2 regions of the Alteromonas sp. ABH4_454 genome follow, and region 1 is predicted to be linked to the other one. Evidence: predicted binding sites of a transcription regulator. Region 1 holds the regulator's gene; the other holds the start of a gene.

The links. The regulator FNR, encoded in region 1, switches genes on or off when oxygen is low (the NO sensors DNR and NnrR bind a similar motif). The targets are predictions, from matches to a motif close to TTGATCTAGATCAA.
Region 2: a site for FNR is predicted at 8,961-8,974, ahead of ACYX4W_RS14760 (PRC-barrel domain-containing protein). Genes of this name have one in related genera too.

What each region holds. Positions count from the first base shown of each region.
Region 1 is NZ_CM149972.1:3,091,324-3,106,535, reverse strand. It holds gene ACYX4W_RS13540 (glucosaminidase domain-containing protein) at 1-255, shown strand, start outside; gene ACYX4W_RS13535 (DUF2987 domain-containing protein) at 252-899, shown strand; gene ACYX4W_RS13530 (patatin-like phospholipase family protein) at 923-1,948, opposite strand; gene ttcA (tRNA 2-thiocytidine(32) synthetase TtcA) at 1,949-2,902, opposite strand; gene uspE (universal stress protein UspE) at 3,138-4,061, opposite strand; gene fnr (fumarate/nitrate reduction transcriptional regulator Fnr) at 4,354-5,094, opposite strand; gene ACYX4W_RS13510 (sulfite exporter TauE/SafE family protein) at 5,140-5,799, opposite strand; gene ccoS (cbb3-type cytochrome oxidase assembly protein CcoS) at 5,786-6,016, opposite strand; gene ACYX4W_RS13500 (heavy metal translocating P-type ATPase) at 6,018-8,468, opposite strand; gene ACYX4W_RS13495 (FixH family protein) at 8,468-8,947, opposite strand; gene ccoP (cytochrome-c oxidase, cbb3-type subunit III) at 9,178-10,131, opposite strand; gene ACYX4W_RS13485 (cbb3-type cytochrome oxidase subunit 3) at 10,148-10,309, opposite strand; gene ccoO (cytochrome-c oxidase, cbb3-type subunit II) at 10,311-10,916, opposite strand; gene ccoN (cytochrome-c oxidase, cbb3-type subunit I) at 10,932-12,365, opposite strand; gene ACYX4W_RS13470 (hypothetical protein) at 12,595-13,074, shown strand; gene bfr (bacterioferritin) at 13,232-13,699, opposite strand; gene bfr (bacterioferritin) at 13,699-14,175, opposite strand; gene ACYX4W_RS13455 (cation:proton antiporter domain-containing protein) at 14,310-15,212, opposite strand, start outside.
Region 2 is NZ_CM149972.1:3,356,282-3,371,493, forward strand. It holds gene ACYX4W_RS14720 (AMP-binding protein) at 1-100, opposite strand, end outside; gene ACYX4W_RS14725 (EAL domain-containing protein) at 318-4,490, opposite strand; gene ACYX4W_RS14730 (ribonuclease J) at 4,736-6,124, opposite strand; gene ACYX4W_RS14735 (DUF2789 domain-containing protein) at 6,193-6,426, opposite strand; gene ACYX4W_RS14740 (DUF2750 domain-containing protein) at 6,592-6,942, opposite strand; gene ACYX4W_RS14745 (LysR family transcriptional regulator) at 7,015-7,845, opposite strand; gene ACYX4W_RS14750 (hypothetical protein) at 7,972-8,139, opposite strand; gene ACYX4W_RS14755 (MaoP family protein) at 8,539-8,895, shown strand; gene ACYX4W_RS14760 (PRC-barrel domain-containing protein) at 9,097-9,840, shown strand; gene ACYX4W_RS14765 (ArsR/SmtB family transcription factor) at 9,944-10,255, opposite strand; gene ACYX4W_RS14770 (rhodanese-like domain-containing protein) at 10,445-10,795, shown strand; gene ACYX4W_RS14775 (LysR family transcriptional regulator) at 10,851-11,762, shown strand; gene ACYX4W_RS14780 (exopolysaccharide biosynthesis protein) at 11,782-12,405, opposite strand; gene ACYX4W_RS14785 (sigma-54-dependent transcriptional regulator) at 12,874-14,208, shown strand; gene ACYX4W_RS14790 (hypothetical protein) at 14,221-14,445, shown strand; gene ACYX4W_RS14795 (sensor histidine kinase) at 14,450-15,212, shown strand, end outside.

The DNA.
Region 1 (15,212 bases):
AATACCGGCGCATCACACGAAGTGGCAAAGTTTGATAGTCTGTCGCGAGCGACGTACACCTATATGCGTAACCTCAATAGGCACGATGCCTACGCTGATTTAAGAGAGATCCGCAGTCGACTTCGAGCTAACCAATTGCCTATTACTGGTGTTGCATTGGCAGAAGGGCTAATGAACTATTCCGAGCGAGGAGCCGCTTATGTTGAAGAGCTTCAAACAATGATCCTATTTAACGAGGAGTTTTTATCCGAATGATACGCGCTGCATTATTTCTTGCTTCATCTCTGTTTGTCGGTTTTGGTAGTACATCCGTAGCTGCTGAAACGATAGATGTAGAGTACAGCCGTTTCTACAGCCATGTTAAAAAGCTAGATAACGAAGATACCCAAGCGCTTCAGTTTGCGTTTGGTTTTGTCCGAGTAGGTGAAGGGCGTTTATGCGAGGTTAACGGTGCATCTATCGTTACCGATAAGAAAACAATGCCACTAGAAGTTACAGATGAAGGACGTTTTACCGTACCCACTGAAAAAGCACTGAAACTGGCTAATGCACTGGTACGTATCGACTTAAACGAACGCGCGAACGTTTGTGATATGTCGGTGCAGCTTGAAACCAAGCCAGAATACCTTAAACAGTATTACAAGAAAGAAGAACTCACTTTTTTGTATGAACAGTATGAAGCCTTTTTCAATGAAATGGGAAGCTTTTTGTCTTTTATGATGCCGTCGGTGAAGGGCTTGATGATTCAGTTCGAAGACAAAAATTTAGATTTCGTTACACCGCAGGGTGTACAAATTAACAATGGTGTTCTGCAGTTAGAGCAAGAGTGGATAAATGAGGCGAAAGGCTTAACGCTGCCACAAGCGCCGCTGCGTGTAACAGCTATGGCGTCAAGTTAATCTACCTTCTGAACAATTAGGTATCAGGTTAGTAACTGATACCTAATTTGCTCTGCAATTCGCGCTATGGTCTCTTCGCCTTTTGCGCAAAGTTCTTCTGCCCTATGGAACTCCATAATACCTACATCAGTCAGCTGAGGTTCAATTAGTATATCTGGCGGGTCGCCAGCTAAACGAGACCGAGTAACACGAGCTTGAAGTATTTCAAGTGAGCTGCTCATTACGCTCATAATTCCTGGCGGGTTGCGCTTATTCACCTTTGCAGGCACTTCAGTGAATTCTTCTTCTACTTTTTCAATAACATCAGAGGCTATGCTTTCTTCGGTATTCACATCTTCAGAAGCATTGACTTGAAGCTGCTCTTCATTTTCGTCTGACGTTTTGTCATCTTTACTGTCTGGCGAAAACCATTGGCGCAATACGTTTTGGCTTTTAGTAAAAAAGTCTTCGGTTTTACGTTGGTTTTCTTCGTGGTCTTGCCTTAACTTTTCCAACCGAAGCGGGCGAAAATCGGCGTTAAGATTAACCGCAATCACAAAATCAGCCCCTAATTGGCGACACAAGTTCACCGGTACAGGGTTCACAACAGCGCCATCCACTAGCCAGCGATCGCCATGAGCAACGGGGGCAAAGAGCGCTGGAATAGCGCATGACGCTTGAATGGTATCGCCAATAGGTCCTGAATTAAATACTACTTCACGTCCGGTATATAGGTCAGTTGCCACAGCCGCAAAAGGTTTAAGCATATCTTCATAGGTAGATTCACAAAACTCGCTAGCAAGTTTGTCGAAAACTTTTTGTCCGCTGGCAATACCGCCACGTCTTAATCCAACACCCATAAGAGCAAGTACCTGCCAGTCGCTAAGTGAACAGGCCCATTCTTTTAAACCTTCTAGCTTACCACTTGCGTAGGCAGCACCAACGTAGGCGCCAATAGAGCAACCAGCAACAACGTCGATTTTAACGCCAAGCTTTTCCAATGCTTCAATTATACCAATGTGTGTCCAGCCCCTTGCGGCACCGGCACCTAACGCCAGTCCAATTTTCATTTACTTTGGTTCCATAATATTTACTACTTCGATAGCATTGTCTTCATCACTGAGATCTGCGCTATTTTCTGTAGCAAAAGAAGGTTCATCAAATCCTATATCACCATCTGCAACGGGGCCATCTTGAGTGACGATAGATTTAAAATCATAAAGATTACTATCTACAAGATGTGAAGGGGCCACGTTTTGAAGCGCACGGAACATTGATTCAATACGACCTGGGAAACGGCGGTTCCAGTCTTGAAGCATTGCTTTTATGTTCTGGCGCTGAAGATTTTCTTGTGAACCACACAGGTTACAAGGAATAATTGGGAACTCAGCGGCTTGAGAATATTTTTCAATGTCTTTTTCGCTGCAGTAGGCCAGTGGACGAATGACAATATGCTCGCCGTTATCGCTAACCAGTTTTGGTGGCATAGATTTCAGCTTGCCACCGTGAAACATATTCAGGAAAAACGTTTCTAGCATGTCGTCACGGTGGTGACCTAATGCAATTTTCGTCGCGCCTAGTTCTTTCGCTGTGCGGTATAAAATACCACGGCGCAAACGAGAGCAAAGCGAACAAGTCGTTTTCCCTTCAGGAATCTTGTCTTTAACAATAGAGTAGGTGTCTTCTTCTACAATCTTGTAATCGACGCCTATGCTGTCTAAATACTCGGGCAAGATATGTTCAGGAAAACCAGGTTGCTTCTGGTCAAGATTTACCGCAATAATATCAAAATGAATAGGCGCAATCTTCTTTAAAAACAATAAAATATCAAGCATGGTATAGCTGTCTTTACCTCCCGATAAACACACCATAACCTTGTCGTTGTTTTCAATCATACCGAAATCGCCAATGGCCTTACCCACGTTGCGACGAAGTCGTTTCTGAAGTTTGTTGAAGTTGTACTTTTGCTTACTTTGCGCGGCGTTTAACGTCGGCGCATCAGCACTGCTTGTGCCTAAACTCATAATTAACTAGCTTGGTTTGTGATAAAGGCGCCATTATACATTAAAGCGCCTTTTCGAGACTATGGCTGTGTTGTTAAATTTATCGAGAAGCGTTAAGTATTGATTTAAGCGTGTATGATCAACTTTCAGCATTAACTGCTAAATGCGCAGTTTTTTTTCATGAAAAACGCCCATCGCCGATTCGCCATTTGTCGCCACCAAGTGACTTGGTATTTAAACGAAATTAAGTCGTTAACTACACGGTTATCGGTGATTCAAACCCATCTGGCTTAATCGCAAGTACGTCACAATTTAGTTCATCAATAACGTGCTCGGCAGTATTGCCAATAAGCGCCGCCGAAATACCAACCCGTCCCACGGTGCCTATTACAACTAACTCGGCATCGAGTGTTTTAGCCACTTGCGGGATAACTTTTTCAGGCAAGCCTTCTTTCACCACACATTTATTTTCTGGAATACCATATTTCAGCGCGTGACTACGCATTTCTTTCATATGATGATTTTTTACCGCATCGTGATACGTATCAGGGTCAAACTCTGGCACTTCAATGGCAATGTTAAGTGGAGTTGTAGGGTAGCTATTCACTAAATTAACGTTACCTTTTAGCAAAGAGGCATAATCGTTAGCGATTATCGTAAGCTTGTCGTTTAGTGCAGCATGCTCATCATCTTCACTGCCTACGTTTACTGCAGCTATAATTTCACCGCCTTCTGGCCAGTCGTGTTCTTTAACGAGCAGTACAGGGCGTGGGCACTTGCGCATTAGATGCCAGTCTGTAGGGGTAAAGATTACTGAGGCAAGGTCGTCATGTTTTTTAGTGGCTTTTACCACCAAGTCGATTTGGTTATTAAGGGCGTAATAAATAATCGACTCATAAGCACGGTTGTTCCACTCAACCACAATATCGGTCTCTGAAAAGCCTTGTTCTTTTAGCTGGGCAGATAACCATTTGGCGTGCTCTTTTGTAACGGCATCGCGCATTGATTCACGTTCGTCGGGGCTAAGCATGGTTGTCATATCGTAAGACAAATCATATACCACCATCATAGCGGTAACCGTGGCGCCGGTTTTTGACGCAAGTTCATAGGCACGGCTTAGGGCAGGCTGGTTGTCGCGTTCCGCGTCCACCACGGCAAGAATTCGTTTACACTCAATCATAACGTCTCCTCAACTACAAAGCTTTGTATGGCTGTCGACATCGATATTGTTTCAAAACAGTTTATATAAACCATTTACATTAACTATAAACGACATTTGGAAAAACGTGAGTTGTTTTGGATCAAGGTGTAAATAATCTGTTGATATATAAAACAGGTAACATTGAATATTACGGGAGTTTTCACGCACGACGGATGGATGTCGTGTTAAACAGTGAGGGAATACAGTGAAATTTTAAAGGTTAAAACTAAAAAGCGCGCATGTAGCGCGCTCAAGATAACAGAAGAATAAATTAACCGTTACAGACTACACTAGGGCCATTTAACGCTTCTAACTTGGAATTTAACCGATCAAAATCCAAAATAGAGATCAATTTACCGTCTACTTTGATAATGTTTTCTTTCTGAAAACGGCTTAATAGACGACTAATGGTTTCTATCGTTAAGCCTAAGTAGTTGCCGATTTCGTTTCGGGTCATAGTTAGATGAAATTCTCTGTGCGAGAAGCCACGCTCTTCAAAGCGCTGAGATAGGTGCGATATAAAATATAGCAAACGCTCCTCAGCAGTACGCTTGTTTAAAAGCATGATCATGTCGTGATCTTGTTTGATTTCTGCGCTCATAAAGCTCATGATCTGATGGCGAAGCTTGGGAAATTGCACAGACATCTCATCTAGTGTGTCATAAGGCAACTCACACACCATGGCGGTTTCTAGCGCAGAAGTGTAGCTTTGATGTTTATTCTCCCGCAGGGCATCGAAACCAATAATATCACCAGGGAAGTGGAAGCCGGTGATTTGCTCTTCACCTTCTTGGTTGGTTACAAATGATTTGAAAGAGCCAGTTCTAACGGCGAAAAGCGAACGAAATTTATCGCCAGTTTGAATGAGCGTATCACCTTTGTGAAGCGGCTTTTTGCGCTCAATTATATCGTCAAGAGACTCGATTTCTGTTTTGTTCAGCGCCACCGGTAAACACAAGTGACTGAAGCTACAGTTTTGACAGTGAATAGAAAATTGGCTTCCTTTGCTCATAATACATGCTCTTTTGAAGATTACCCAATAATGATACACCCATTTTTAAACGATTGCGCCATGAATAAGATAAGCCGCATAAATGGCCATTATTACGGCAATTATTTGTCTAACGTTATTGTTTTGAAAACTGCTAACAATATACTGACTGCCTGCACTTGCTGCGAGTAGCGTTGGCAAAGTACCTAAACCGAAGAAAAACATGATGGCAGCGCCCTGCAATGCATTCCCCGCCGCTAAAGACCAAGTAAGTGTTGAATACACTAATCCACAAGGCAACCAGCCCCAAATAAACCCATAAGGAATAGCACTAAAAGGGGTTTTGAAAGGTAAAAAACGCTTAGATAACGGCTGCAGTTTAGAAAATAAACCTTTGCCTGCGTTTTCTAACACCGTTAACCCTGTCCACCATTTGCCTAAATAACAGGCCAACAACAGCAACATAATACCGCTGAGTAAAGACAGGGCATAATTGGCCAGAGGAATATAGTCTGCTGCAATTTTGCCAAGTGCGCCGGTCAGTGCGCCAGCAATGGTGTAGCTAGCTATGCGCCCCATGTTATAGGCTAGGGCGTAAGGTACTGCTGAAGCACCTTTTGGTGACACCATTCTTAGCGCTGCCACTATACCGCCGCACATGCCCACGCAGTGAACACCGCCCGCTAAGCCGATAAGAAAAGCTGAGAAGTAATTAATCCCCTCCATGCTGCCCTTGGTTTTTCTCTACTTTAGTATTCTGAAGTTGCTTGCGTTGTTCAGCGAGCTTTTTTTCTTCGGGCGGAAGATCATCGTCAAACAGTATGCTGTAACCTTGACGGTCTAAATCTTCAAACTGATTAGTTTTAACCGCCCAGAAGAATATTACGATAGCGACGGCTACTATAATGATGGCGATTGGAATTAAAACGTAAATAATGCTCATACTATTTGCCCAGAAGTCGCGTAGAGTTTGTCACTACTATGATACTGCTTAATGACATGCCAACAACCGCCATCCACGGCGAAAGTAGGCCAGATACGGCGAAAGGTAAGATCAAAACGTTGTAACCTACCGACCAACCAATATTTTGTCTTATTTTTTGCTTCACTTGATGCGCAGTTCGGATGAGTTCTGGCACAGAAAGCAGCTGATCGCCAAGCAAAATCACGTCGGCTGCAGTTTTCGCAACATCTGTAGCATTACCTACCGCTATCGCTACATCAGCACTTGCAAGAACAGGGGCGTCATTAATACCATCGCCCATCATCATAACCTTTGAGCCAGATTGCTGCATAGCTTGAACCGCTTCATATTTATGCTCTGGGGTAAGGCCCCCTTTAGCGGTAGAAATTGGTAAAGGTTTGGTGAGGGAATCAACGTTTTGCTGTGTATCGCCGCTTAGTACAGCGAGGGTATGACTTTTTGCCAATATATCGAGGGTTTCTTGGGTATCGTCACGCAGTGAGTCACGAACTTCAAAAGCAGCCATAATACGGCCTTTGACAGTAAGAAATACGTTAGCCGAGGGATAGCGCTCGATAAACGATTGCTGTGATTCGTGAACACTGAACGCTGCTGAGCCCATGGAGAAAAGCGTGTCATTAATTTCACCGCTAATTCCGCCACCTGGCGTGACCGTGAAATTTGTCACTTTGTGTACGGTGTTGCCGCTTGACGTTTTATCACCGCTAAAGTCCTTATTACCGCTAAAGGCTTTTTTGTCGCTAAAGGCTTTAGCAATAGGGTGTTCAGAGCGAGATTCTAGGGCGCGGGCGATTGATAGCGCGCTTTGGCTGTCTACGCCGTCAGCATACCAGGCGTTTGATATAGTGAACTTACCTTGTGTCAGCGTACCGGTTTTGTCGAGTGCGATAGTGTCAATGCCAGTGATTTGCTCAAGAGCATCGGCACGCTTTAGCAAAATACCTTGTCTGTTTAATTTCGCCATAGCGCAAGTGAGCGCTGATGGCGTGGCTAACCCTAGGGCGCAAGGACAGGTTGCTACCAACACGGAAATGGTGATCCAAAACGCATCATCACTGCCGTTATAAGCCCAAAAGGTGTAAGTTAACGCTGAAATCAATAATACAGCGGTCACAAAGTATCTAGAGAAATTATCGGCTATCTGTGCAGCCTTGGGCTTGCTCGCCATCGCACTTGCTTGAAGCCTTACAATTTGATTTACCAGCGCATTTTTAAGTGTTTGCGTAACCGTAATGGTAAGGCTACCGTCCTGACATACGGTACCGCCATATACAGTGCTGTTATCTGACTTTCGTACTGGGTTAAATTCACCCGTTAGCATAGATTCGTCAACCGCAGCGTTACCCTCTGTAACCAGCCCATCAATGGGGATGGTTTCACCAGGCTTAACCAGCACTACATCGTGTACCTTTAGCTGCTTTGCTAGACATTCAGTAACGCTGCCATCTGGCATTAATTTAGTCGCTGACACAGGAACATACTGCATCATATTGGCAGAGATCTGTGCGGCGCGATGACGACTGCGATGTTCTAAGAATCGGCTGAGTAACAGCAGAAAAATAAACATACAAATGGATTCGAAATACACTTCGCCTTGCTCTAATACGGTAGAACGAATACCGGCAATATAGGTACCGAATATGGCAAGCGTAACAGGTACATCCATATTAACTGTTTTAGCGCTTAGCGCTTTAGCGGCTCCGACATAGAAGGTGCTACCAGAATACAGTACAACCGGGGTAGTGAGTGTAAGGGCGACCCAATAAAAATATTGGCGGGTCTCTAACTCAATGGCGCCAAACCAATCAAAATACAGCCCCGTCATCAGCATCATTACTTGCATGGTCATAATGCCTGCAAGGCCAAGCTTTTTCAGAAAGGTCTTTTGTTCGCGTTTATAACTGGCTTCGTGTTCATCGGGGTGAAATGGCGACCCAATATAACCAATGCGTTTTAGTGTAGAAAGAATTTGGCTAAGTTTAATTTGAAAAGGTGACCAAGTAACTAAAGCGCGACGCTCTTGAACATTTACAGCTACTTGCTTGATGCCTTCAACTTTCGATAATTGCTTTTCGATAAGCCAGCCACAGGCAGCGCATGTAATGCCTTCAAGGGTCAGTTGAATTTGCTTATCTTGCCCTTCTTCAAACACGAACTCTTCCTGAAGGGAAGGGTCGTCGTACACCTTGAGTTTATCTAAGGTTTCCAAAATCCCATCGTCAGACTTTTGCGCAGGTTCTGTTCTAAACTGGTAATAGTCTTCTAAACCATTATTAACAATAGCTTCTGCAACGGCTAAGCAGCCAGGGCAACACATATCCCGTTGTTGCCCCAATATGACAGTAGTGAACTTCCCATCGTCTGCGGCTGCCACAGGAAGCCCACAATGGTAACAATCGTGATTGGCCATTATGGATTGAACTTCATTTTTCCAGAATGGGGTAGATAGACGGTGTTTTGAATTTTCCAGCTATCATCAATAGGTGTTAGCGATATGCGCCATTTACCGTCTAGGTTTTCTTCAATAAAACCGCGATAAATACCGTTGGCATCTCGACTTAGTAAAACGCTGACATCACGCTCTTCAAGCGTTACGTGATAAAAGCTCAATTTAACAGCATTACCTTCTTGAGGAATGCCCGAGTGAAATTGCAGCGCTATGCTGCCATCTTCAATGGTTAAATCGGTAGTAATATTTAAACGGCGGGCGATTGCCTCTTTGTCTAGACGTGCATTAATTGCTTTACCTTCTTTGTAGTAATCGTCTACAACAAGGCTATCTTCAGTAGAAATAGCAAGGTTTAACAACACGCCACCCATGATCAGGGTAATAATAGGAACCGCAATTAAAAACCAGGGCCAGAATTCTTTATACCAGGGTCTATTCATCGAAATCTTTTCTCGTATTTACTTCACTAGCAAGGTCGCTAACAACATATCTATTATTACTCGTGAACAAATGTATTCGAACTGCATAATAACAATAAATATGGTGTAGGTAATTTGCATCGACAGCGCACTAAATTTTCACGTAATGGCACTGTCTATATGGCTGTATTTTCTCATAAAAAAAGCCCCGTAGTAACGAGGCTTTTTAAGATATTTAATGATTTAAATCATTAATCATTTGAAAGGCTGTAAACATACGCTGCAACAACGTGAATTTTGTCATCACCCAAGGTTTTCTTGAATGAAGGCATTACACCATTACGACCGTAAGTAAGCGTTTCTGTTACCGCTCTGTGGCTGCCGCCGTAAAGCCAGATGTTGTCGGTAAGGTTTGGTGCACCAAGTGCTTGGTTACCTTTACCGTCCATACCGTGACAAGCCGCACACGCTGCGAAACGTGCTTTACCTGCTTCTGCAAGCTGAGGGTCCACATCGCGACCGCTTAAACTAAGTACGTAGTTAACCACTTCTTCGATACCGTCTTCACCCATAGCATCTAGCCATGCTGGCATAGCTGCTTTACGACCAAGCGTAAGAGTTTCAACGATTTTCGCACCTGAACCACCGTACAACCAGTCGTTGTCCGTTAGGTTAGGGAAGCCGCCATTTTGACCACGTGCATCAGAACCGTGACACTGAGAGCAATTTTGTAGGAACAAACGCTGACCTACTTTATTTGCTTCTGGGTCTTTAGCCAGTTCTTCAACAGGAACTTTTGCATACGCTTCAAAGATCGGGTCGAACTTCTCGGCAGCAAAATCTAGTTCACGGTCATACTCTACTAGGTAGCCTTGCTCTTTTGCATCAATACGCGCCTGAGCTGACTCTTCTAGTGATTGAATATTTTGGTTGGAGCTCTTCCAACCCCAAATACCTTCGTACGCACCTAGGCCAGGATAAAGCGCTAGGTATATAAAGCCCCAAACGATGGTCATATAGAACATAATTGTCCACCAGCGAGGAAGTTGATTGTTTAACTCCTCAATACCATCAAATTCGTGACCCATTGACTCACCTTCAGCGACGCCAGTCTTGTTAGACAGGCACCAGCGAAGAAGGAAGTAGCAACCAATGATCAACCCTAGGGTTATCACTGAAATCCAAATTGTCCAAAACATACTCATGAGTTCGAGACTCCTGCTAATCTTCTTTTGATTTTTCTTTTTCTTCGTCTGCAAACGGTAAGTTTGCTGCTTCATCGAATTTCTTCTTGTTGCGGCCGCTAAACGCCCACCACACGACGCCGATGAAGCTTACAAAGACGATGACAGTAAAAATGCTGCCTACAATTCCCTGGTCCATATTATTTCAAGTGTGTGCCAAGAGACTGTAGATAAGCAATAAGGGCCTGCATTTCCGTTTTACCCTGTACTGCCGCTTTCGCACCCGCAATATCTTCGTCGGTATACGGAACACCAAATCCACGGAATACTTCCATTTTTTCAGCTGTTAACTCGCCATTAAGCGTGTTTTCCGCAAGCCAAGGGAAACCTGGCATGTTCGACTCTGGTACTACGTTACGAGGATTAAGCAGGTGAACTCGGTGCCATTCGTCGCTGTAACGACCACCAACACGTGCTAGGTCAGGACCAGTACGCTTAGAACCCCAAAGGAAAGGGTGCTCCCATACTGACTCACCGGCAACGCTGTAGTGACCATAACGCTCTGTTTCTGCGCGGAATGGACGAATCATCTGGCTGTGACACCCTACACAACCTTCACGGATGTAGATGTCACGACCTTCAAGTTCAAGCGCTGTATATGGACGTAGGCCTGTTACTGGTTCCATTACTTGCTGTTGAAACATCAACGGCGTAATTTGAACCATGGCACCGAAGCTGATAGCGATAAGGATTAATACCGTTAACAGACCGACGTTTTTTTCAATTAACTCATGTGCGTTTTTCATTATTCGTCTCCTTTACTACGCTGGCTGAGTCGCTGGATCTGCAGCGATACTGCCTTTAGGTGCACGAACGGTTTTCCATGTGTTGTATGCCATAACAAGCATACCTGCTACCACGAAACAACCACCAATGAAACGAACCACATAGAAAGGCTTAGACGCTTCTAATGACTCAACAAAGCTATAGGTTAACGTACCGTCAGCATTTACTGCACGCCACATTAGACCCTGTAGTACACCAGACATCCACATTGCTACGATGTATAGAACAACACCGATAGTTGCGAACCAGAAGTGTACGTTAACTAGCTTAGTGCTATACATAGCGCGCTGACCGAATAGCACTGGAATTAAGTGGTAAATTGAACCAATTGAAACCATTGCAACCCAACCTAGAGCACCAGAATGTACGTGACCAATGGTCCAGTCAGTGTAGTGAGAAAGTGCATTAACGGTCTTAATTGCCATCATTGGGCCTTCGAAGGTAGACATACCGTAGAAAGACAATGAAACAATAAGGAAACGCAATACTGGGTCGGTGCGAAGTTTATGCCACGCGCCAGATAGCGTCATAATACCGTTAATCATACCACCCCAAGATGGAACGAATAGGATAATAGACATCACCATACCTAGTGACTGAGTCCAGTCTGGTAGGGCAGTGTAGTGAAGGTGGTGAGGACCAGCCCAGATATACAGAGAGATAAGTGCCCAGAAGTGAACAATTGAAAGTCTGTATGAATAAACCGGGCGACCAGTTTGCTTAGGTACGAAGTAGTACATCATACCAAGGAAGCCCGCAGTTAGGAAAAAGCCTACCGCGTTATGGCCGTACCACCACTGCATCATAGCGTCGACTGCGCCTGCATACAGTGAATACGATTTAGTGAAAGATACCGGAATAGCCATGCTGTTACCAATATGAAGAATTGCAACAGTTAACATGAACGCGCCTAAGAACCAGTTTGCAACATAAATGTGCGAAACTTTACGGATTACTAGGGTTCCGAAGAAGTTAATGATATAAGCGACCCAAACCAGTGCCAAAAGGATATCAATTGGCCATTCTAGTTCAGCGTATTCTTTCGAGCTAGTTAAACCCATAGGCAGGGTGATAACAGCTAAAACGATTACGGCTTGCCAACCCCAAAAGGTAAATGCGGCAAGTTTGTCACTGAACAGTCTTACCTGGCAGGTACGCTGAACGATGTAGTACGACGTTGCAAATAGCGCACAGCCGCCGAAGGCAAAAATAACGGCATTAGTGTGCAACGGACGCAAACGTGAGAATGTTAGCCATGGTGTGTCAAAGTTAAGCATAGGTGCAAATAATTGCGCGGCAATAAATACCCCTAGGCCCATACCAATGATACCCCAGACTATGGTCATGATGGTAAATTGCCTAACTACTTTATAATTGTAGTCAGGTTGTGCTTGGCTTATTTCACTCATTTTAATGAATCTTCCACTTCAAATGAACTATGGTCTCCAACTGCCGGAATAGTACGGTCGAGACGTGTATCAGCTAAGGAATAACGCTTCACACCGAGCTCGGAAAGAGTAATAATTATTGTCTCCAAGCCAGTTGGTACGCGGATGATAAGGTTTTTAATTACAAAAAGATACCATAAACTACGTAAGCTTGATCTCCATCAATGAAGAAATACACAAAATTTAAGAAATGCTAAATAACGATAACAATAAACGATCAAAAATTTTACATTCACAACTTCCGCTAGTGGCTATTATTGTTGTAGCTGTGTGTGTATACCTTGCACATAAATTCCAGTCATCGGCGCTAAAAGACACGAGCGTTGTTAATGGAATAGGAAATAGCTGCAACTTTGTCAATGAAACTTGCGAATTCTTAATTGATGAAAAGCTTGCGATAGCATCCTTTTCAACCATGCCAGAACCCGAAGAATCGGTTACAGTTAAACTGATAATTCCCGAAGGGAAGAATATTGAGAGCGCGTGGATTGAAGGCGTAAATATGTATATGGGCAAAATTCCCGTGCTGTTAGATACTGACGGTGAAGGAAAGTGGTCAGGCTGGTTTATGTTGGGTAGTTGTAGTGAACCCGTGATGAAGTGGCAGTTGCGACTGAATGTAGAAGGTATGGACAGTCCCAGCTATTTATATTTTGTCACCCAACAGTAATTAAAAAATTGTCACTTATATAAACCGAAAGTCTGCAACCAAAGCTGTGAAGCTAATAGCGTGTTATAAGACATATGTAAAAAAGGCCGCCTAATTCGAAGATTAGGCGGCCTATTTATTAAATAGTAACTGAACGCCGAAGCGTTAGGCATATACCTTACATCTGCGACTGCAAATAGTTTTGAAGCCCTAGACGCTTGATAAGACCAAACTGCTGTTCTAACCAGTGTGCGTGATCCATCTCTGTATCGTCTAACAGCACAATAAGCATATCACGGGTCACATAGTCCTTTTCAGTTTCACAAAGCGCGATAACTTCACGCAACTTTGCGTCAACTTCATATTCCACACGCAAATCGCTCTCGAGCATTTCAGGTACGTCTTTACCTACTTTAAAGCCTGTACGCTTTGTCATGTCAGGCGTACCCTCTAGAAACAGCATGCGTTCAATTAGCTTAGTGGCGTGACCGCGTTCATCGTCAAATTCATGATCGATACGTTCATATAGCTTGTTCAACCCCCAATCAAGATACATCTGAGAGTGAATGAAATACTGATCCATGGCCGCTAACTCATAAGAGAGTAGTTCGTTTAAGCCATTGATTATTGCTTGGTTACCCTTCATTAGTCATCTCCCATTACTTGCGCTTGTAGGTAGTTTTCTATACCCATCGCATCAATTTGGTATTCTTGCGTTTCAATCCAATCCAGGTGCTCTTCTTCATATTCAAGAAGTTCTTCAAGGAGGTCACGAGAAACATAATCTTGTTTCTCTTCGCATAGCGCGATAGCTTCACGAAGTAGTGGAAGCTGTTCTTTTTGAAAACGCGCATCACATGACAGCATTTCAACGGTATCTTCACCGATATATAGCTTGCCTAATGCTTGGAGGTTAGGAAGGCCTTCAAGAAATAAAATGCGCTCGATGAGATCGTCCGCTTGTTTCATGTCTTTGATAGACTTCTTATAATTCTTTTCGTTAAGTTCAGAAAAACCCCAGTTTTTGAACATACGAGCGTGCAGAAAGTATTGATTTATCGAAGTAAGTTCACTTGTCAGTACTTCGTTCAATTTCGCAACGACTTGTTTATCACCTTGCATTGTGTAAACCCTATTAACGTATTTGCGTGAAGTTTAGTCTAAATGAGTGGGGTTGTCAAAAAAGTCTTTTTAAAACAGTTGTTTACAAACGATAACGTTTCTCAATTCATCCATTGTTCGCATTTAGAACAGCATTACCGTTGCGCGTGCGCGTAAGCAAGACTTTCTTCCGCGAAACCAAGCCCTGCTTCAGTAAAGAAGTTGAACACTTTATCAACGCCATTCTCTAAAAGATGAGAAACTTCATCTTCATAGCGGGCTATAGCGGCAACTTTGCCAGTGTAACCTGCGTTTTTGAGTTGTCGCGTAATGTTGATTGAGTCTTGTATAGAAGGTAACGCAAGAAGGACAAGCTCTACTTGCTTAATATCTAGATTATCCCATAAATCTACGTCTTCACCGTCGCCGCAAATTACATTAAAGCCTTCATCTGCCATTTCTTTTACTTTTACGCGATCGGCATCCATTCCCCACACGTTAACACCGGTTAATTTGGATAGTGCATTAAAAGCACCGCGTCCAACACGTCCCATGCCTAACACTAAGAATTCTGCATTATGAAGTGTCGGATAAATGTCTTCTTTCAAACGTTCTTCTTTCTCGAAACGTTTAATGGTGTGCTTATGCTTGTGATATCGAGAATGTGAATTACGATAAAGCACGCTGGTAATCACAAATGAGATGGAAACGGCCAAAGCAATAACCACTAGCCAGGTGTTTTCTAACAGCCCTAGGGAAACTGCCAGTGCACCGACAATAAGCCCAAACTCGCTGTAGTTTGAAAGCACTAAACTGCTTAAATACGCAGTTCGCCCCCGAAGGCGCAGGGAAGTAAATAAGCCAAAAAACAGTGCAGCTTTTAACGGTATAAACAGACAGAACACGAGCGAAAGTACAATCATACTAAGGTCTGGAAGGGCGGTGAGACCGATAGTAAGGAAGAAACCAATGAGGAAAAGATCTTTAAAGCTAAGTAGTGACTTAGCAAGTTCAGACGCTTTCTCGTGTTGCGCCAGCAAAATACCAAAGATAAGTGC
Region 2 (15,212 bases), 260 kb from region 1:
ATACGTCGTTGCCACGTTCTTTTTCCCAGTGGTACAACATACTTAATGGCGATGTTATTACTTCCGTGGTATTTGCGTTTACTGTCATGTCTAGCGGCATAAGTCACTCATATGTTGTTATAATGTAGCTCATTTTTACAATGATTTCACAGACTTCTAATAAGCCTTATTTTTTATTGAAAAACAAGCTTTTTAAACAAGCGTTTACATTATTTGCGATGAATAACAACAATTTGAGCGCTAAATTTAGTTTTTTTATACATTCGGCTTTTCACTCTTTATGATTGTTTAACGCTAAAAGCCGAAACTAGATACGGTCACTCAGCCCAGTTTTTAAACAGAATGGGCACTATTTCATCTGCCGTGCATGGCTTTGCGTAAAAATACCCTTGATGGAAGTAACAGGCCTTTTCGATAAGTTCGTCAACCTGCGCCTGTGTTTCAACGCCTTCTGCAACACAACTCATCTTTAAGTTCGTTGCAAGCGCGATAGTCGTTGTTACTAAGGCTTCGTTGGCATTACCCGGTGCCATCTCATTAACGAAGCTTTTATCAATTTTTAGTACCGATAACGGATAGCGTTTTAAATAGCTTAGCGATGAATATCCTGTTCCGAAGTCGTCTAACGCTAAAACAAAGCCTTCTTTTACGAACCGCTCAATCTGCCGTAAAGCATTGTCGCTATCGTCCATCAATACGCCTTCCGTGATCTCAAATCTAAATGCCTCTTTAGGTAAACCAAACTCGCTCAACAGGCTTAGTACCCCGCTTAAGTCGAACTCAGTTTTAAAGTGCAGGGCAGATAGGTTTATTGACACATAACCGTCAAAGCCTTTTTCATACCACAAAGACAAATCTTGAGCCGCGCGGCGCATTGCTTGCCTTGTCACTTCAATGATGTATTTAAGCTCTTCTAAAACAGGAATGAACTGATCGGGGTATAGCGGCTCCTCGTCTAATCTTCCTCGAAGCAGTAGTTCTACCCCAATTGTTTTATTAGTTCTTGCATCTATGATGGGCTGGTAGTGATTAAAGAAGCAGTCATCTGAATAAGCGCGTTTTACTTTGTTTTCTATCTGCAAGCGTGTTTTTGCTCGCTCATTCATATCACTTGTAAAATAAGTAAAACCGCTCAACGCATCTTTTTTAGCGCTGTACATAGCAACATCAGCTTGCTTGATAAGCTCGGCAGGTTCAGACGCATCTTCTGGGTAAAAAGCAACGCCAATACTACAAGATACACGAAGCACTTCTTCAGCCAATGAAATAGGTGTTTCTACCGATTCAATAATTTGCGCTACAAATGAACTTAAATCATCGTCGGCGCCCACCTCTTCAATAACAATCACGAACTCATCGCCACCAAGACGCGCAACCGTACCCGACTCTGCCACCAGGTTTCGCATTCTATTAGCAACAATGCGCAAAAGTTTGTCACCATAATCGTGACCAAGGCTATCATTAATGCCTTTAAATCTGTCTAGGTCGACAAACATCACAGCTACACGATGCCCATGATGACGCGCAAGCCCTATGGCGTGCTCAAGTCTATCGAGTAATAACGTCCTGTTGACCAAACCAGTAAGGCTGTCGTAGGTGGCAATTTTAAGCAGCTTGCGTTCTGCATTTTTTTGCTCGGTGATGTCAGATATAACAATCAGATAGTGTTCTGCGTCATTAGTTTCGCCACTTACCGCTGTTATATCTATCAAAACGTCGTAACGCTTACCGTCAGCACCATCAATAACAGTTTCATCTTTCCAAAAATCACCGCCTTGCATTTCCGGCAACTTGCCCGAAAGGTGACGATTAAGGTTGGGATAACGCAGGTATAGACGAGATAACTGTTTAGGTAGTGGCTCCCTGCTATTAAATCCAAACACTTGCTCGAAGGCGGGATTCGCGGCAACTAAACGCTTATTTTTATCAAAAATAAGTACCCAGTCCCGAGTTTGTCTAAACGCATCGCTAAATAAGGTAACCTGTTGTTGCGCCTTTTGAAGCCTAAACAAGTGACGTTGTCTAGAGAGTAAATAAGCCACTAAAAGGCCAACAACAAGCGTGGCATATAAGGAGTAAGCCAGTGGTGAACGAAGTGGAGCATAAGGCATGGAGAGCGTTATTTCTGCTGGCAATACGTTAAATTCGAAGCTACCTGGCGTCGGCGCCACGGTGAATACATAATCTCCAGGCTCAATATTAGTAAAGGTTATTTTCGCATCGTCGGTAACACCTTCTGTTACTACCCGATCACCATTGAGAAGCTTATAGTAATATTTAACTTTACCTATTCCAGACATCGCGAGCGAAGAAAAGTGAATGGTTAATCCATAGTCTTCATAATCTAGATTAAAATGGTGACCACTTAAGTTTTTTAAGGGCTGGCTAAGAACGCGATTGTCTACGGCAACTTCAGTTATAGCCGTTTGTTTGCTAAGTAAACTCCTCTCTGTATCTAAACTTTCAAGCTGGGAGGCCGAAAATACTACGGCACCACTTGTTGAGCCATAGGCGAGCCTTCCGTCATTAAGCTTCAATGAAGCACCTTGATTAAATTCAGAAACACTTAACTCACGACCGTATATAAAATTCTTGATTTGTGCAGTGGAAGGATCGTACCGGTGAAGGCCTTTATGCGAGCTAAACCAGATGTTCCCAAACTCATCTTTTTGAAGCCCGTAAACTATGTTTGATAACAGAATATTGGTGTCGTTTAAATTGTATAGGGGTTCGAATGTATCGGCATCGACGCCAATTAAACCGACCCCACTATAGGCAAGCCATAGTACGCCCATATCGTCAATGACCCAAGATGATATTGAGCGCTCGTTTCCGCGCTGCGACTCTGGGAAACGATAAACAAGTTCATGTTGCGAAGTCTCAGGATCTATTAACCACAAGCCTCCCTTGGTAGCCAAGAACAACCTATTATTGTGATAGGTAGACTGCCCTATAAAGCCGTAAGAGAAATTGATATCGAAAACTCGTGAGTCTAAATTAAGTGGAGAGATTGCTTTATTATTTACGTCATACTTAAAAAAGCCCTCATATCCAATAAAGTATAAAACATCGTTATTAGATAGAACCATGCCGGAGCCATAAGTATCAAAGACAGCATTATCTCCTCCACTAAGTACTTCTGGGCGAGACAATTCCTCTGTTTTCGGGTTGAAGAGTCGGATGCCGTCATAAGTACTTACAAATAACTTTCCGTTTTGCAGCGGAATAAGTTTATCTACCGCTCCCTTACCATAAACTTTGTTGTCAGAATAAAGAAATTTGTCAGATGTTTTTGTTGTGAAGTCATAATGATTTAGCCCATTGTCAGTACCTATCCATACTTTATTGGGCTCGGTTTCTGCGAAGGTCCACACTATATGACTGGTTAATGTGCTGTCTGCTGCCGCTCGCTCGTTCTGAATAGTAAACATGTCAGCACTTTTAACGCCAAAATATAACGCGCCTGCGTAGACGGAACTCATCCACAAATTATCAGCTTCATCTTTCGCTATTGCTGAAATTTTTTTATTTGAGATTTCAGTGAACCCGTTGTTAGGCTCTAAAATGTGTTCGCTCTCCCAACCTTTTGAAGATTTGACTAGTTGATACAGGCCTTTATTAGTTCCCAGCCAGAACGCATTGTCTTTGTGCTGAACCATAGTCCACACATTCCTATCAGGAACTACCTGCTCAAATACATTCCTTTTAACGCCATTCACTTGCGCTAAAAAGTCTTCTTTCTGTGTGACGAATACGCCAAGCACCGTCGAAATCCATACTCTATTTTGCTTATCCAACAGCAGAAATTTTGCGTTAATATTGTCAATATTCTGTGGTGTTTCACCTAAGTAATCTAGGCTAACCAGCGGCTGTTCTGTATCGTGTATATTTTTTATATAAGCGCCTTTGGATGTTGCTATCAACAAAATGTCGTCGATAGTAATAGCAGCGCGAATGATATGGTTATTTTCTAAAAGCTCGGTAGGTAGCTTAGCAATACTCGTTAATTTATTTTTTTCAGTATCGAAAAGCTGAACTTCTTCGTGAAGCGCAATGACCAATTTATTTTTGGTGTACCAATGAAATGTCTGGGCGTGTTGAACCACACCTTCAATATCGTAGTAACTCGTAGGCTCTATTTGAACGATTTTTTGAGTAGCTAAATCTAGATAGTAATTGCCTTTTCCGAAAATGCTAAACCAAAGTCCTTCAGAGCCTTGCAGCGCTAATCTGTAAACTGACGAATCAAGTAGCGTGTTAGATGAATCTGTTATCCGTTTTGTTCTAACGCCGTCCCAGCGCACTAACCCACCTTCTGTGGCAATCCATACAAACCCATCATCACTTATTGCAATGTCGTTAACGACATCTTGTGGCAGACCATTTTTTGTCGAGAGCGATTGGAAAACTGGGTTGGTAAGCCGTGGAGAAGCTTCTGCATAAGTACAAAAAGTAAAAACCAAAAGAATCAGGTAGGATAAAAACTTCATCACAAGTTGTTCGCATAATTTAAATTTTTATTATGCAATTAAGTGTACCAGAATGTTCGAAACATGGGCAATTTCAAAAGAAGGTTTTTACACTTCCTTAAGATACTGGTATCGCATTGATATTAATAAACTAATTACACTAGCGACAAGAAGTTTAATAACGCAAAAAGTAAGTCTTAAAAGGATTAAAGAATGATTAAATTATGCAAATACTTTTTCTTTCTACCCTACTTTTTTCGAAAAGTTTAGTCTTGTTGAACTGGCACCCGCCCCACTGGAACAACTTGGCGGCGAATGCTGGGCTGAGGAGATAACCGATATAAATCGCCATTTTGTCCCACGTAGTGTTTCTTAACCCCGCACGCCTTAGCAATATCTGCATGTGCCTGTAAATGCTCATGCTCACCATGCACCGGTATAGCAATTTTAGGTTTTACCCAGTGATACATAAGTTTTAGCTCTTCTGCGCAAGGGTGGCCACTGGCATGAATAGGCAAGGAACTGTCCTCGCTATGAATCACCGCAACGCCTTTTGCCGACAACGCCTTACTCAGACGCCCTACACTCTCTTCGTTACCAGGGATAATTATGGATGAAAATATAACAGCATCGCCTTTGTCCAAACTTAAATGGGGATGGTTGTCGCGAGCCAAGCGGGCTAAGGCTGTATTTTTCTCACCTTGACTTCCCGTTGCTACTGCTAAAACCTCATGAGGGGGCAAATAACCCAAGTGTTGAGGGTCGGTTATCGGTAAATCATAGGGCCAGATACCCTGCTGTTTTGCAATGCCGTACATGTTTAACAGTGAACGTCCATAAAGCGCCATGTAGCGCTTAGTTTTTTTAGCAACCCTAGCCAATGAAACAAGTCTTGCAATGTTACTGCCGAAGCACCCCACAACCACCCTGCCTTTGAGCGGGGAAATAGTACTGAGTAAGCCGTCATAACAATTTCGTTCAGAGATAGAAAACCCAGGCTTAGGTGCATTAGTAGAGTCGCCGACTAACGCAAGGATATTTTCATTACCTAACTGCTTGTAAAGGTCTACATCAAAGGGCAATCCAGTGATTGGGTTAGCGTCGATTTTCCAATCAGCAGTGTGTAAAACAGTGCCTGCGGATGTCTCAATTTTAAGTGCGAAGGGCTCAGGCAAAGAATGTGTAATAGCCAACCAGTTCACGCTGAAAGGGCCTATTTGCCGAGTGTCACCAGCGTCTACTTCAACGATGGGGATACGATTCGCAAGCTTGCTCCGAGCAAGCTTGCGTCTTAAGACCTCAGCAGTAAATGAGGTAGTGTAAATCGGCGCTTGAAATCGCTCCCAAAGGTAAGGGATAGCGCCCACATGATCCTCGTGAGCGTGAGTGATCACAATACCGGCCAATGAATCTTTTTGCTTAGCTATGAAAGCTGGGTCAGGTGCCACTACTCGATGCGTAACACCCTTAGGCGAAGACACGCCGCCTACTGAAGTGTCACTTTTGTATTTCGGAACAAGGGGCTCGTCAAATGACACCCCGCAGTCCACCATCAACCATTGACCATTGTGTCCGTATAAATTCAGATTCATACCAATTTCGCCTGTCCCCCCTAAGGGGACAAACCACAAATCATCAATGTTTGGGTGTAACAAAGCGTATACTGCCTTTTTTAAAAAATTAGAAATAAGCTATGAATGCGATAGATGCCTGCTAAATAGTGTTATTCGTGTAGTTCTGCGTTGAGCTGGTCAATAACCTCAGCCCATGCTGCATCTTCTACGATAGCATCTTTGAGAAATGCGGACTGGCTTTCATTCCAGTACGGCGCCTCGTGTAAGTGCTGGCTTTTATTTAGCCCTCTATGAGTTTCGAAAAACTCTGCGATCTCTTCATCTGAACTTCCTAGACCGAGTTGACTAAATAAGCTGTTCATTGTGGGTTGTTCAGTAAACATAACGCCTCCCTTGGGTTATCTAATAACAAGAGCTGTAGAGACAACGAGTGGCGTGTTGATTACACTACCGCTCAATTGTTTCTACCTAGTTACTAAATGACTACCCCAAGCTCTGTGCTTAAGATCACCCGGAACTTTTGAACTTGCAGCGCCCTGAATAATACATTAAAGGTACTCAGCAAACTCTTGTGGTGAAATTACCTCACCTTCTTCAGCTGGAACTGGACAAACAATAACCATGAGTTCGTCTTGCGTCATACCTGGAACCCACTTAGTTAAAAATTCTTCTGTAGTGAGTTCCATTGCTTCACAGTGTGCCCAATCTTCTGTGGCCCACAAAAGCGCAAGTTCAGCGTCTGGCCAAACCGGCACACCATCTTCTTCGTCAGTGGTTAGCATGACACAACCATGTTCATCTTTAAGGATAAACAATTTTTTTTCGGATTTAATCGTCTCCAAGCTAGCTTCTAAGCGCTGAAATGCGTTTTTCTCTAGTAAAGGATGTATTTGGGACATAGTACTCTCTTTTTAATTCTGTCATTTATGTGCCATATATAGTGGCACTCGCGCAAAACCTATTGGTTGCATTTAACTTACTGTAGATACGCTGTCTATAATCTCGTCAAGGCCAACACGCCGTATTTGCTTCATACTGTGTATGTATAATTTCAATGATACGTTTTCAAGGGTCGCAATTTTAGTCACGTTAACATTGGCTGGTATCTGTTTTTCTATATTAGTGGGTAGCACGGCTACCCCACCTTCGCTAAGTAAGTTGTTAAGAGCAAGATTTAACGAATTGGTCCTTAATTTTGCATCGCGAAGCTGCGGGTAGGCGGTAAGAAGCCAGTCCCTAGCCTTAGTACCCCAGTCAATTGCTACAAAATCAGCGGCATTAACAGCATCCGAATTCTTTCCAACACGATAGAGTGCAATTTCATGTTCCATCAAAACTGTGCTATTTACTTCCTCAGATTTGAGTGGCTCTGTAGAAAAAGCGAGGTCTGTAACTCTTTCGTGCAGTTGGCGGGAAAGAGTATCTAGGGTCAAGACTTCTGCCTTTACAGACCAATCAGGAAATGAGTTGTGAAGATGGCTTAGCATTGTAGGCAATAGCAATTCACTGGCGAGCTGTGTCGCTCCACAAACTACATACTCAGATGACTGTATTTGCAGCTCTTGTTTGGCTTCGTTGAGTGTGGCGCATAATTGCTTAGCGTAGGGAAGCAACTTTTCTCCGGACTGGGTAAGTTGGATACTGTTGCGCTGCCTAATAAAAAGCGTCGTGTGAAAATACTCTTCAAGTAACTTTATCCTAGCACTAACGGCAGATTGAGTAAGGTAGAGATTTTCAGCGGCTTTACCGAAGTGACGTGTTTTTGTCACCTCTATAAAAGTGGTGAGAAAGCGTATATCCATGCTTAATTTACAACCGAATTGATATGACTCTAAACTGACATAGATAATACGGTAAGTAAATACAAATGCACAGAAGCGCACCGCTATAACCGGTGCGCTTAATTAAAAATTCATCAACTCGCTTAATTAATACTCTTCTTGATGCAAACGTCGTTGCTTTTCACGACGTTGCAAGTCACGCTTCTGTTTTACTTTTACAGAGCTATGACGTTTAGAATTTGTTTTCTTTGCGTGAAGATCTTCCTCTTCTACCGAGTCCCATTCATCACGCTGGTAACGATAGTCTTTACTCATTGACTTCTCTGGATTGTTAACACTTTTTCATTATCATCCTAAGCCGAAAAATAGAAAACGAATTTTAATCATCGTAGCGACAAGAATTTTTGATGATATCTTTGCTGTATTCTCACATGCGTGTTTTGCTATTCCATATGACATTTTTGTGACAATACGCCCACAACAGCAACCCTCTAAAAAAATCCGGATATACTCTTATATTTCAGAAGGTTAAAGAACAAAAACCTTTTGCAAACAGTTTCTAAAAAGCCCCATTTGCAAGAATATTCCTCTGAGTCTCCGTTACTTTTTAACCCGTTAAAAAATTTTTTATTGATAAGAGAAAAATCTTTTGTTTTATCTTCATTTTTATTTATTTTAAAAGTGCGCTGAACAAAACAATACGTTGGGTACAACATGAAAAGTTTAGCTATTCGACTATCTCCAAAACCATATATTGACCGTCAAAAGTTTCCCTATGGCTTTCGTAAATCAGGTGACTTCAGTATCACTGAAGCAGATCTTTTAACTAATTATGGCAAGACCTTATTAGGCCTTGAAAGCGGTGAACTTTCGCCAGAAAGTGAAGATGAGCAACATTTCGTTGCATTCATCAATGGCAAAGTTGAAGCAGTGAATAACCTTGAAAAAGCGTGGGCAAAATATGTCAGGCTGGCAAGAGGGAAAAAACACTTTTATACCCTCCACAGCAGCGCTAGCAATCAATCAGAATACGATGATGATTACTCTGAAGAAGAATTTGATGTTGCTTAAGTTAAAATCATACCAGTTCACATTATAAAGCTCGCTCAGGCGAGCTTTTTTGTTTTAGATGATAAATGATCTCAATCAAGGCTATGCAAGAAGAAAATGAAGAAAGGTTAAGGACTGTCTACACTTAGAGTATTAAAGAGTGACATTAACTAATGGTAACTGTCACTCTATACAAAGAGCCCTAGCAAAGGAGGCGCAACGATGATCATTAGTTCAAAACAGCTTACTCACTTTTCTATTCACGCCGTTGATGACAAGGTAGGCGGTGTTCGCGATATTCTCTTTGACGATGAGACGTTTACCGTACGTTATTTGGTTGCAGATACAAATACGTGGCTTCCCCTTAGCAGAAAAGTTGTTATTTCTCCTATCGCTGTTACAGAGCTAGATAGCAGTGATGACACTGTTCACGTAAATATGACTGTTGAAAAGTTAAAGAATAGTCCGTCAATTGATGAACATAAGCCCGTTTCTAGAGAGTATGAAGAAAATCTCTTCAAGTACTTTGGTTACGGCTACTACTGGATTGGGCCAGGGGCATGGGGAGAATTTGCACATCCCAATGAGCTTGTTGAATTACAGCAAGCAGAAGAATCCGAAACACTTCACCCTGAAAAAACGAGTAATCATTTGAGGGCTGTTGGCGAAGTGGGAGGTTATGAGGTTGCTACGACTACCGACAACGTTGGACACATAAGCAATTTTATAATCGACACGCGAAGTTGGAAAATTGTGATGCTAGTGGTTGATACCAATAACTGGCTTCCAGGCGGTAAACATCTTGCGCTATTACCGAGAGACATTGAAAATATCGATTGGGCGGCACACTGTGTTGCGGTCAACCTGAGTCATGACGAATTGGTCAATAGACCAGAGGTTGATAGTGATAGGATTGCAGAAGAGGACTACATTGCCCTTTTGAGAAAGCAACTGGATAGCGAGTAAACAACTGGATAGATCGTCTAAGATTTGAATTTGAATAAATGTTAAACGATATAATGTCCGTGTTGGCACGGACATTGTCGTTGTAATAATGGATACGAAAAAGTTACTTGCAGAAGAATTCGTCCATAAGCGCAATAAGTCGTTTGACACGTTCATCCGCTAGTCGATAGTAAATTGTTTGCCCTTCCCTTCTCGTAGCCACCATTTTCGACTCTCGCAATAGCGCAAGGTGTTGAGAAATCACGGGCTGTGAAACATTGACTACTTCTAAAAGCTCGGTTACCGACTTTTCCTCTTTCAACAATGAACAAAGCACCATAAGACGTGTTTTATTCGCAAATTGCTTAAGGAAGATCTCAGCTTCCACCGCATGTTCCATTATATCCTCTGAACCTATTACCATATCTTCAGACATAAGCACTTCCTTTCTTTAACATTTCTGGCAATAATTTAGCTATTAATTATACTAAAGTATAAGACATTTTGCCGACTTGCCATTATATGCGACGAATTCCGGTAATTCATATTGTTTTAGTGAGATTCGGTCCTTACATTAGATTAACCTTATTCTAATTACATAAAGTCGTTATCAATTGGAAGTATTATGCTAATAGATATTAAAACTCGGATTGAGAACATCAGTTTCGATATTCGATGCGTCACTGCAGAAAAAGCTTCAGAAGAGCTAGTGCACAATAATGGCGCTCTCATCGATGTCAGGGAAAGCAATGAAGCAGCGAGCCAGCCAGTCCCCTCTGCCCACAACATTCCACGAGGCGTGCTCGAGATGAAAGCACTGGAGAAATTCAAAGATGCCTCTACACCGCTTTACATTCATTGTGCATCTGGCGTTCGTGCCAAATTAGCCGCTGAGCAATTAATGCTTATGGGATACGAGAACGTATCAGTAGTAACGTGCCCTGTATCATCTATTAACCTCGCTCTTGAAAAGTGACTTGTATAATCAGTCTATGCTATAAGTAGCCCATAAAGCGGGTTAAGGGCGTCGTATGCTTAAATCTACACTCGAACAATGGCGTATGTTTAAAGCCGTTGTTGATGCTGGTGGTTTCAATCAAGCAGCTGCAGAAGTACATAAAAGTCAATCTAGTGTTCATCACGCTGTTCAAAAACTTGAGAATGCCATTGGTGTAACACTATTTGAAAATATTGGCCGTAAAGTACAGCTTTCTCCGCAGGGTGAGCTCATGTATCGCCGCGCTTCGTTTTTGCTTAACGAAGCTCACAAGCTTGAAGCGGTAGCAAGTAGCCTAAAAGTAGGAACAGAAACAACACTACGTATAGCTGTGGATATTATTTTCCCTTCTGAGTTATTGTATAACGTGCTTGCCAAAGTCTCTGCAGAGTTTCCTCTCTTACGTATAGAAATAGAGGAAACCGTCCTTAGCGGAGCTAACGCGTTATTAAGTAGCGGAAAAGTAGATTTGGGCATTTCTCCCTTTGTCTTTCCGAATGGTTTTAGCGAAGACTTATGTGAAATCGAGTTCGCCGCGGTGGCTCATGCTAAACATCCTTTGCATCAATTAAATAGAACTCTTACCTTAGAAGATCTTAAAACTCATCGTCAGATTGTCGTTCGCGACTCATCTGCAGAGCGCAAGGCGGATGTGGGTTGGCTGGGTGCAGAACAGCGCTGGACAGTGAGTCACGTGAGAACATCTTTAGATATCATCGCTCAAGGATTAGGATTTGCATGGCTACCTATAGCCATTATCAAGGATGAATTAGAAAATGGTACGTTAGTACCGCTTCCTTTGGATAACAATGCGGCGTTGAGAAAAGCCCTTCTCTATCTTTCTTTCGAAGATGGAGACACGTTAGGCCCAGCGGCACGCGCATTTATGGGAGAACTGAGGTACCAAACAATGAACTTGCCTACCTCTGAGTTTATGCTTGATTGATGTATAAGTAGCTCGCGCATTAGCTCACCACTGCAGGCAGGTGCTGAAAGCCTAACACAAAACCAAACAGCGAGATTGTTACACCTATCAAGGCTACTGCGCCGTCGTCTGTAGCCATACCAACCGCCATAATGAACACTGCTAATGCGGGAATAAGACCCATAAAGGGAATAAGCTCTAACGGAACCATTACCAAGCCGCAGCCAACACAATTCAATGCAATTAAAGAGCGAAACACGGGCTGTCTCATAAAAAAACAACGGGGAACGAGAAATCGGTCAACACTAGCCGCATAGGGTTTTATTTTTTCCACTATATGGCGTAGTTGATCAGCATCGCAATGTATATCCATAACTTTTTGAGGTAACCATGGATGTCTGCTACCGAGTAATATTTGCAATGCAATAAGTAAAATCGTCACACCGGTTAAAGAAGGTACACCGGGAATAGCGCCTATAGGGGTGCAGGCGATAAAGGAAGGAAGCGCTAGCATCGGGCCAAAGCCCCGTTTTTCCATTACTTCCCAAAAGTCTGCAAAATAAAATAAATTTTGACTAGCCCGAGGCTGCATTTTTGTCAGCAGCTCGGTTAAGGTCATTGATCTCTCAGCTGTTTTTGCCCACATTTTCAATTCCTTTGACATAAATTTAGCTGTAATCCCCTAATTTCAGAGAGCAAATGCGGACCTACTATGCGCAAACCTTCGGTATATTTTATCTACTCTTTCCACCAATTATAAAATTGCTCCCCCAACAAATTGTGCGAAAAATGTGCCATAGCTCTATGCACACACAATTTATAAGGCAATGGGAATACTTTTTGCAGTCGTTTGTAAATAGGTAACACTCAGTCTGTATTTGATAGATCGAAACCCGATTAGAGCAAATGGTGGAACCGAAGTATTAAACAGTCGTTCGCTGAATTAAGCTTACATGCTTGAGGTGAGTTACTTAGATGCTAATGTAGTGTTACATGACCTATACAACATAACACTTGGAAATAAACGCTCAAAACTAGGTATCTAGTTATTTTTCCTTGCTGTTTATGATAAAACTATAACATTGATTTTATTCCATATTTTAAATGGAAAGTAATAGAGAGGGACATCCACGTGCTAACCGTACTTTTAGTTGATGATGACGCCGAGTTTACAGAAGTAGCTTGTACTATTATTGAATTTTTAGGCCACGACGTTCTAACCGCTGCTACATTAGCTGAAGCCCGTGATTGGCTTGAGAAAGAAACATTCGATCACGTACTGTTAGATTTTATGCTGCCTGATGGTAGTGGCGCTCATCTATTTAATGAACTTGATGCGCTTCCCAAGCGCCCTCGTGTTACCTTAATTACCGGCCACCCTTCGGTTAAAAGCGTGATTAAAGGCTTATGTGGCCCTACAGTGGACTACCTTGTAAAGCCAATACAGCGCGAAGAAATTGAGGCTGTTCTAAGTAAAAAACAAAAAGACACAACACCTAAAGAAGAAACAATTGAAAAACACTTCGATTTGCTGATAGGCGAGTCTCCCGTGATGAAAGAGTTATACAAACTCATTTCAAGAGTCAGTAAAACAAGTGCTAACGTCATGCTGTTAGGCGAAAGTGGCGTTGGTAAAGAAGTGGTTGCAGTTGCAATTCACCGAGCTTCTGAAAGTGAAGGTCCTTATATCGCCACAAACTGTGGTGCCTTTTCTAAAGAATTGATTGGTAGTGAACTGTTTGGCCATGAAAAAGGTGCCTTCACTGGTGCGGTAGGTCGTAAAGAAGGTGTGTTTGAGCAGGCGGAAGGTGGCACCCTTTTCTTAGATGAAATCACAGAAATGCCCATCGATATGCAGCCCAACCTTTTGCGCGTACTTGAAAATAAAGTAGTGCTTCGCGTAGGTGGCACAAAATCTATACCGGTAAATTGTCGCGTAGTATCTGCAACAAACAGAACAATGGAAGAAATAGCGCAAAGCAAAGTGTTGCGCGAAGATATCTATTTTAGATTGGCCGTTTTCCCAATCACTATCCCACCATTACGTGAACGAAAAGAAGATATTCCGCTGCTAGCGAAAACCTTTATTGCAGAATTTAACAAAGATAACGGTTCTAATTTTAAATGGGAAGATAATCAACTTGAAACGCTTCAAGCCTATGATTGGCCAGGAAACGTTCGTGAGTTAAGACACTTCGTTCACCGTGCAGCAATTATGAGTGACCCTGAGAAGAGTGAGATTGAACTACCTAAAACTATTGAATCTCCTTTTGCACAGAAGCAGAGTACGACACCTGCCCTTCAAGCTGGAAGAACGATTGAAGATGTAGAAAAAGAGCTTATCTACGCCACGTTAGAAAAAGTAAGTGGCAATAAAACCACGGCCGCAGAAATGTTAGGGATAAGTACTAAAACGCTGTACAACCGCCTTCATGCCTACGGCGATCTAAGCAAAGATGAACAATAAGGGGTGCTCGATATGACGAGCGAGGAATTCTCACGTCTAAGTGTTTTCGTACATGATGCTCGCAAGCCTTTAAATAGAATATCTATGCAGGCGGAGCTAGTAAAAATGGCACTAAATGGTGATGTTGCGCCCGAAAAAGCATTAGCGGCGTTAGATAAAATAATAAGCAGTGCAAAAGACTGCAGCGAGACCCTTTCTGAAATGACGTCAGAACTGGGTAAGAACGATGCGGAATAAATAAATGATCTCTAAAGTTCTGTCTTCCATTTACAGCTGGATAATTTTGGTTGTAGTCATCATTGTCGTTATGACTGCAAACTCTTTTTATGTAGTAAGTACTCTTAACGACCTATCAGCACTTGAAGCGCGACTATTTACAACTAATCGTGTTATCAATGCAGTGAATAGGCTTCATGTAGCGGTGCTGCGGGTGGAATCTGGTCAACGCGGCTACATGCTTACAGACGATGAAGAGTATTTAACTGACTATGCTGAAACCCTTGGTGTCATCGGTGAGTTGATGGACGAGGTAGAAGTGAGCTCTTTTTCGTCTGATATTGATGAGCAATCTGCAAGAATTGAGGAATTGCTAAAGCTAACTAAGGCAAAGGTCAACGAGGTTATTCAAGTAGTAGAACTTGTTAAGGAAGGGAAAAAGCAAGAGGCTATTAATCTAGTTAAAAGCGACAAAGGTATACTGCTATATAAACGTTTTGAAGGGCTTTTTCGCGAAATCGATGGGTCCGAACGCGGTATGCAAGGTACGCATTTAGCAAATTTGATGAGCTTGCGAAGAGACTCAGTAAACACATTAATCATCTCATCAGCTACTACCCTACTACTCGTTATTGCAGTTTTCCTTTTATTGAAAATTAACTCGCGAGAGCACGAGAAGTATCAGGCCGATCTTGAATCTGTCAATGAGGATTTAGAAAATCGCATAGATGAACGGACACAAGAGCTCAGTATTTACTCCGATGAATTAGCACGAAGCAATCGAGAGT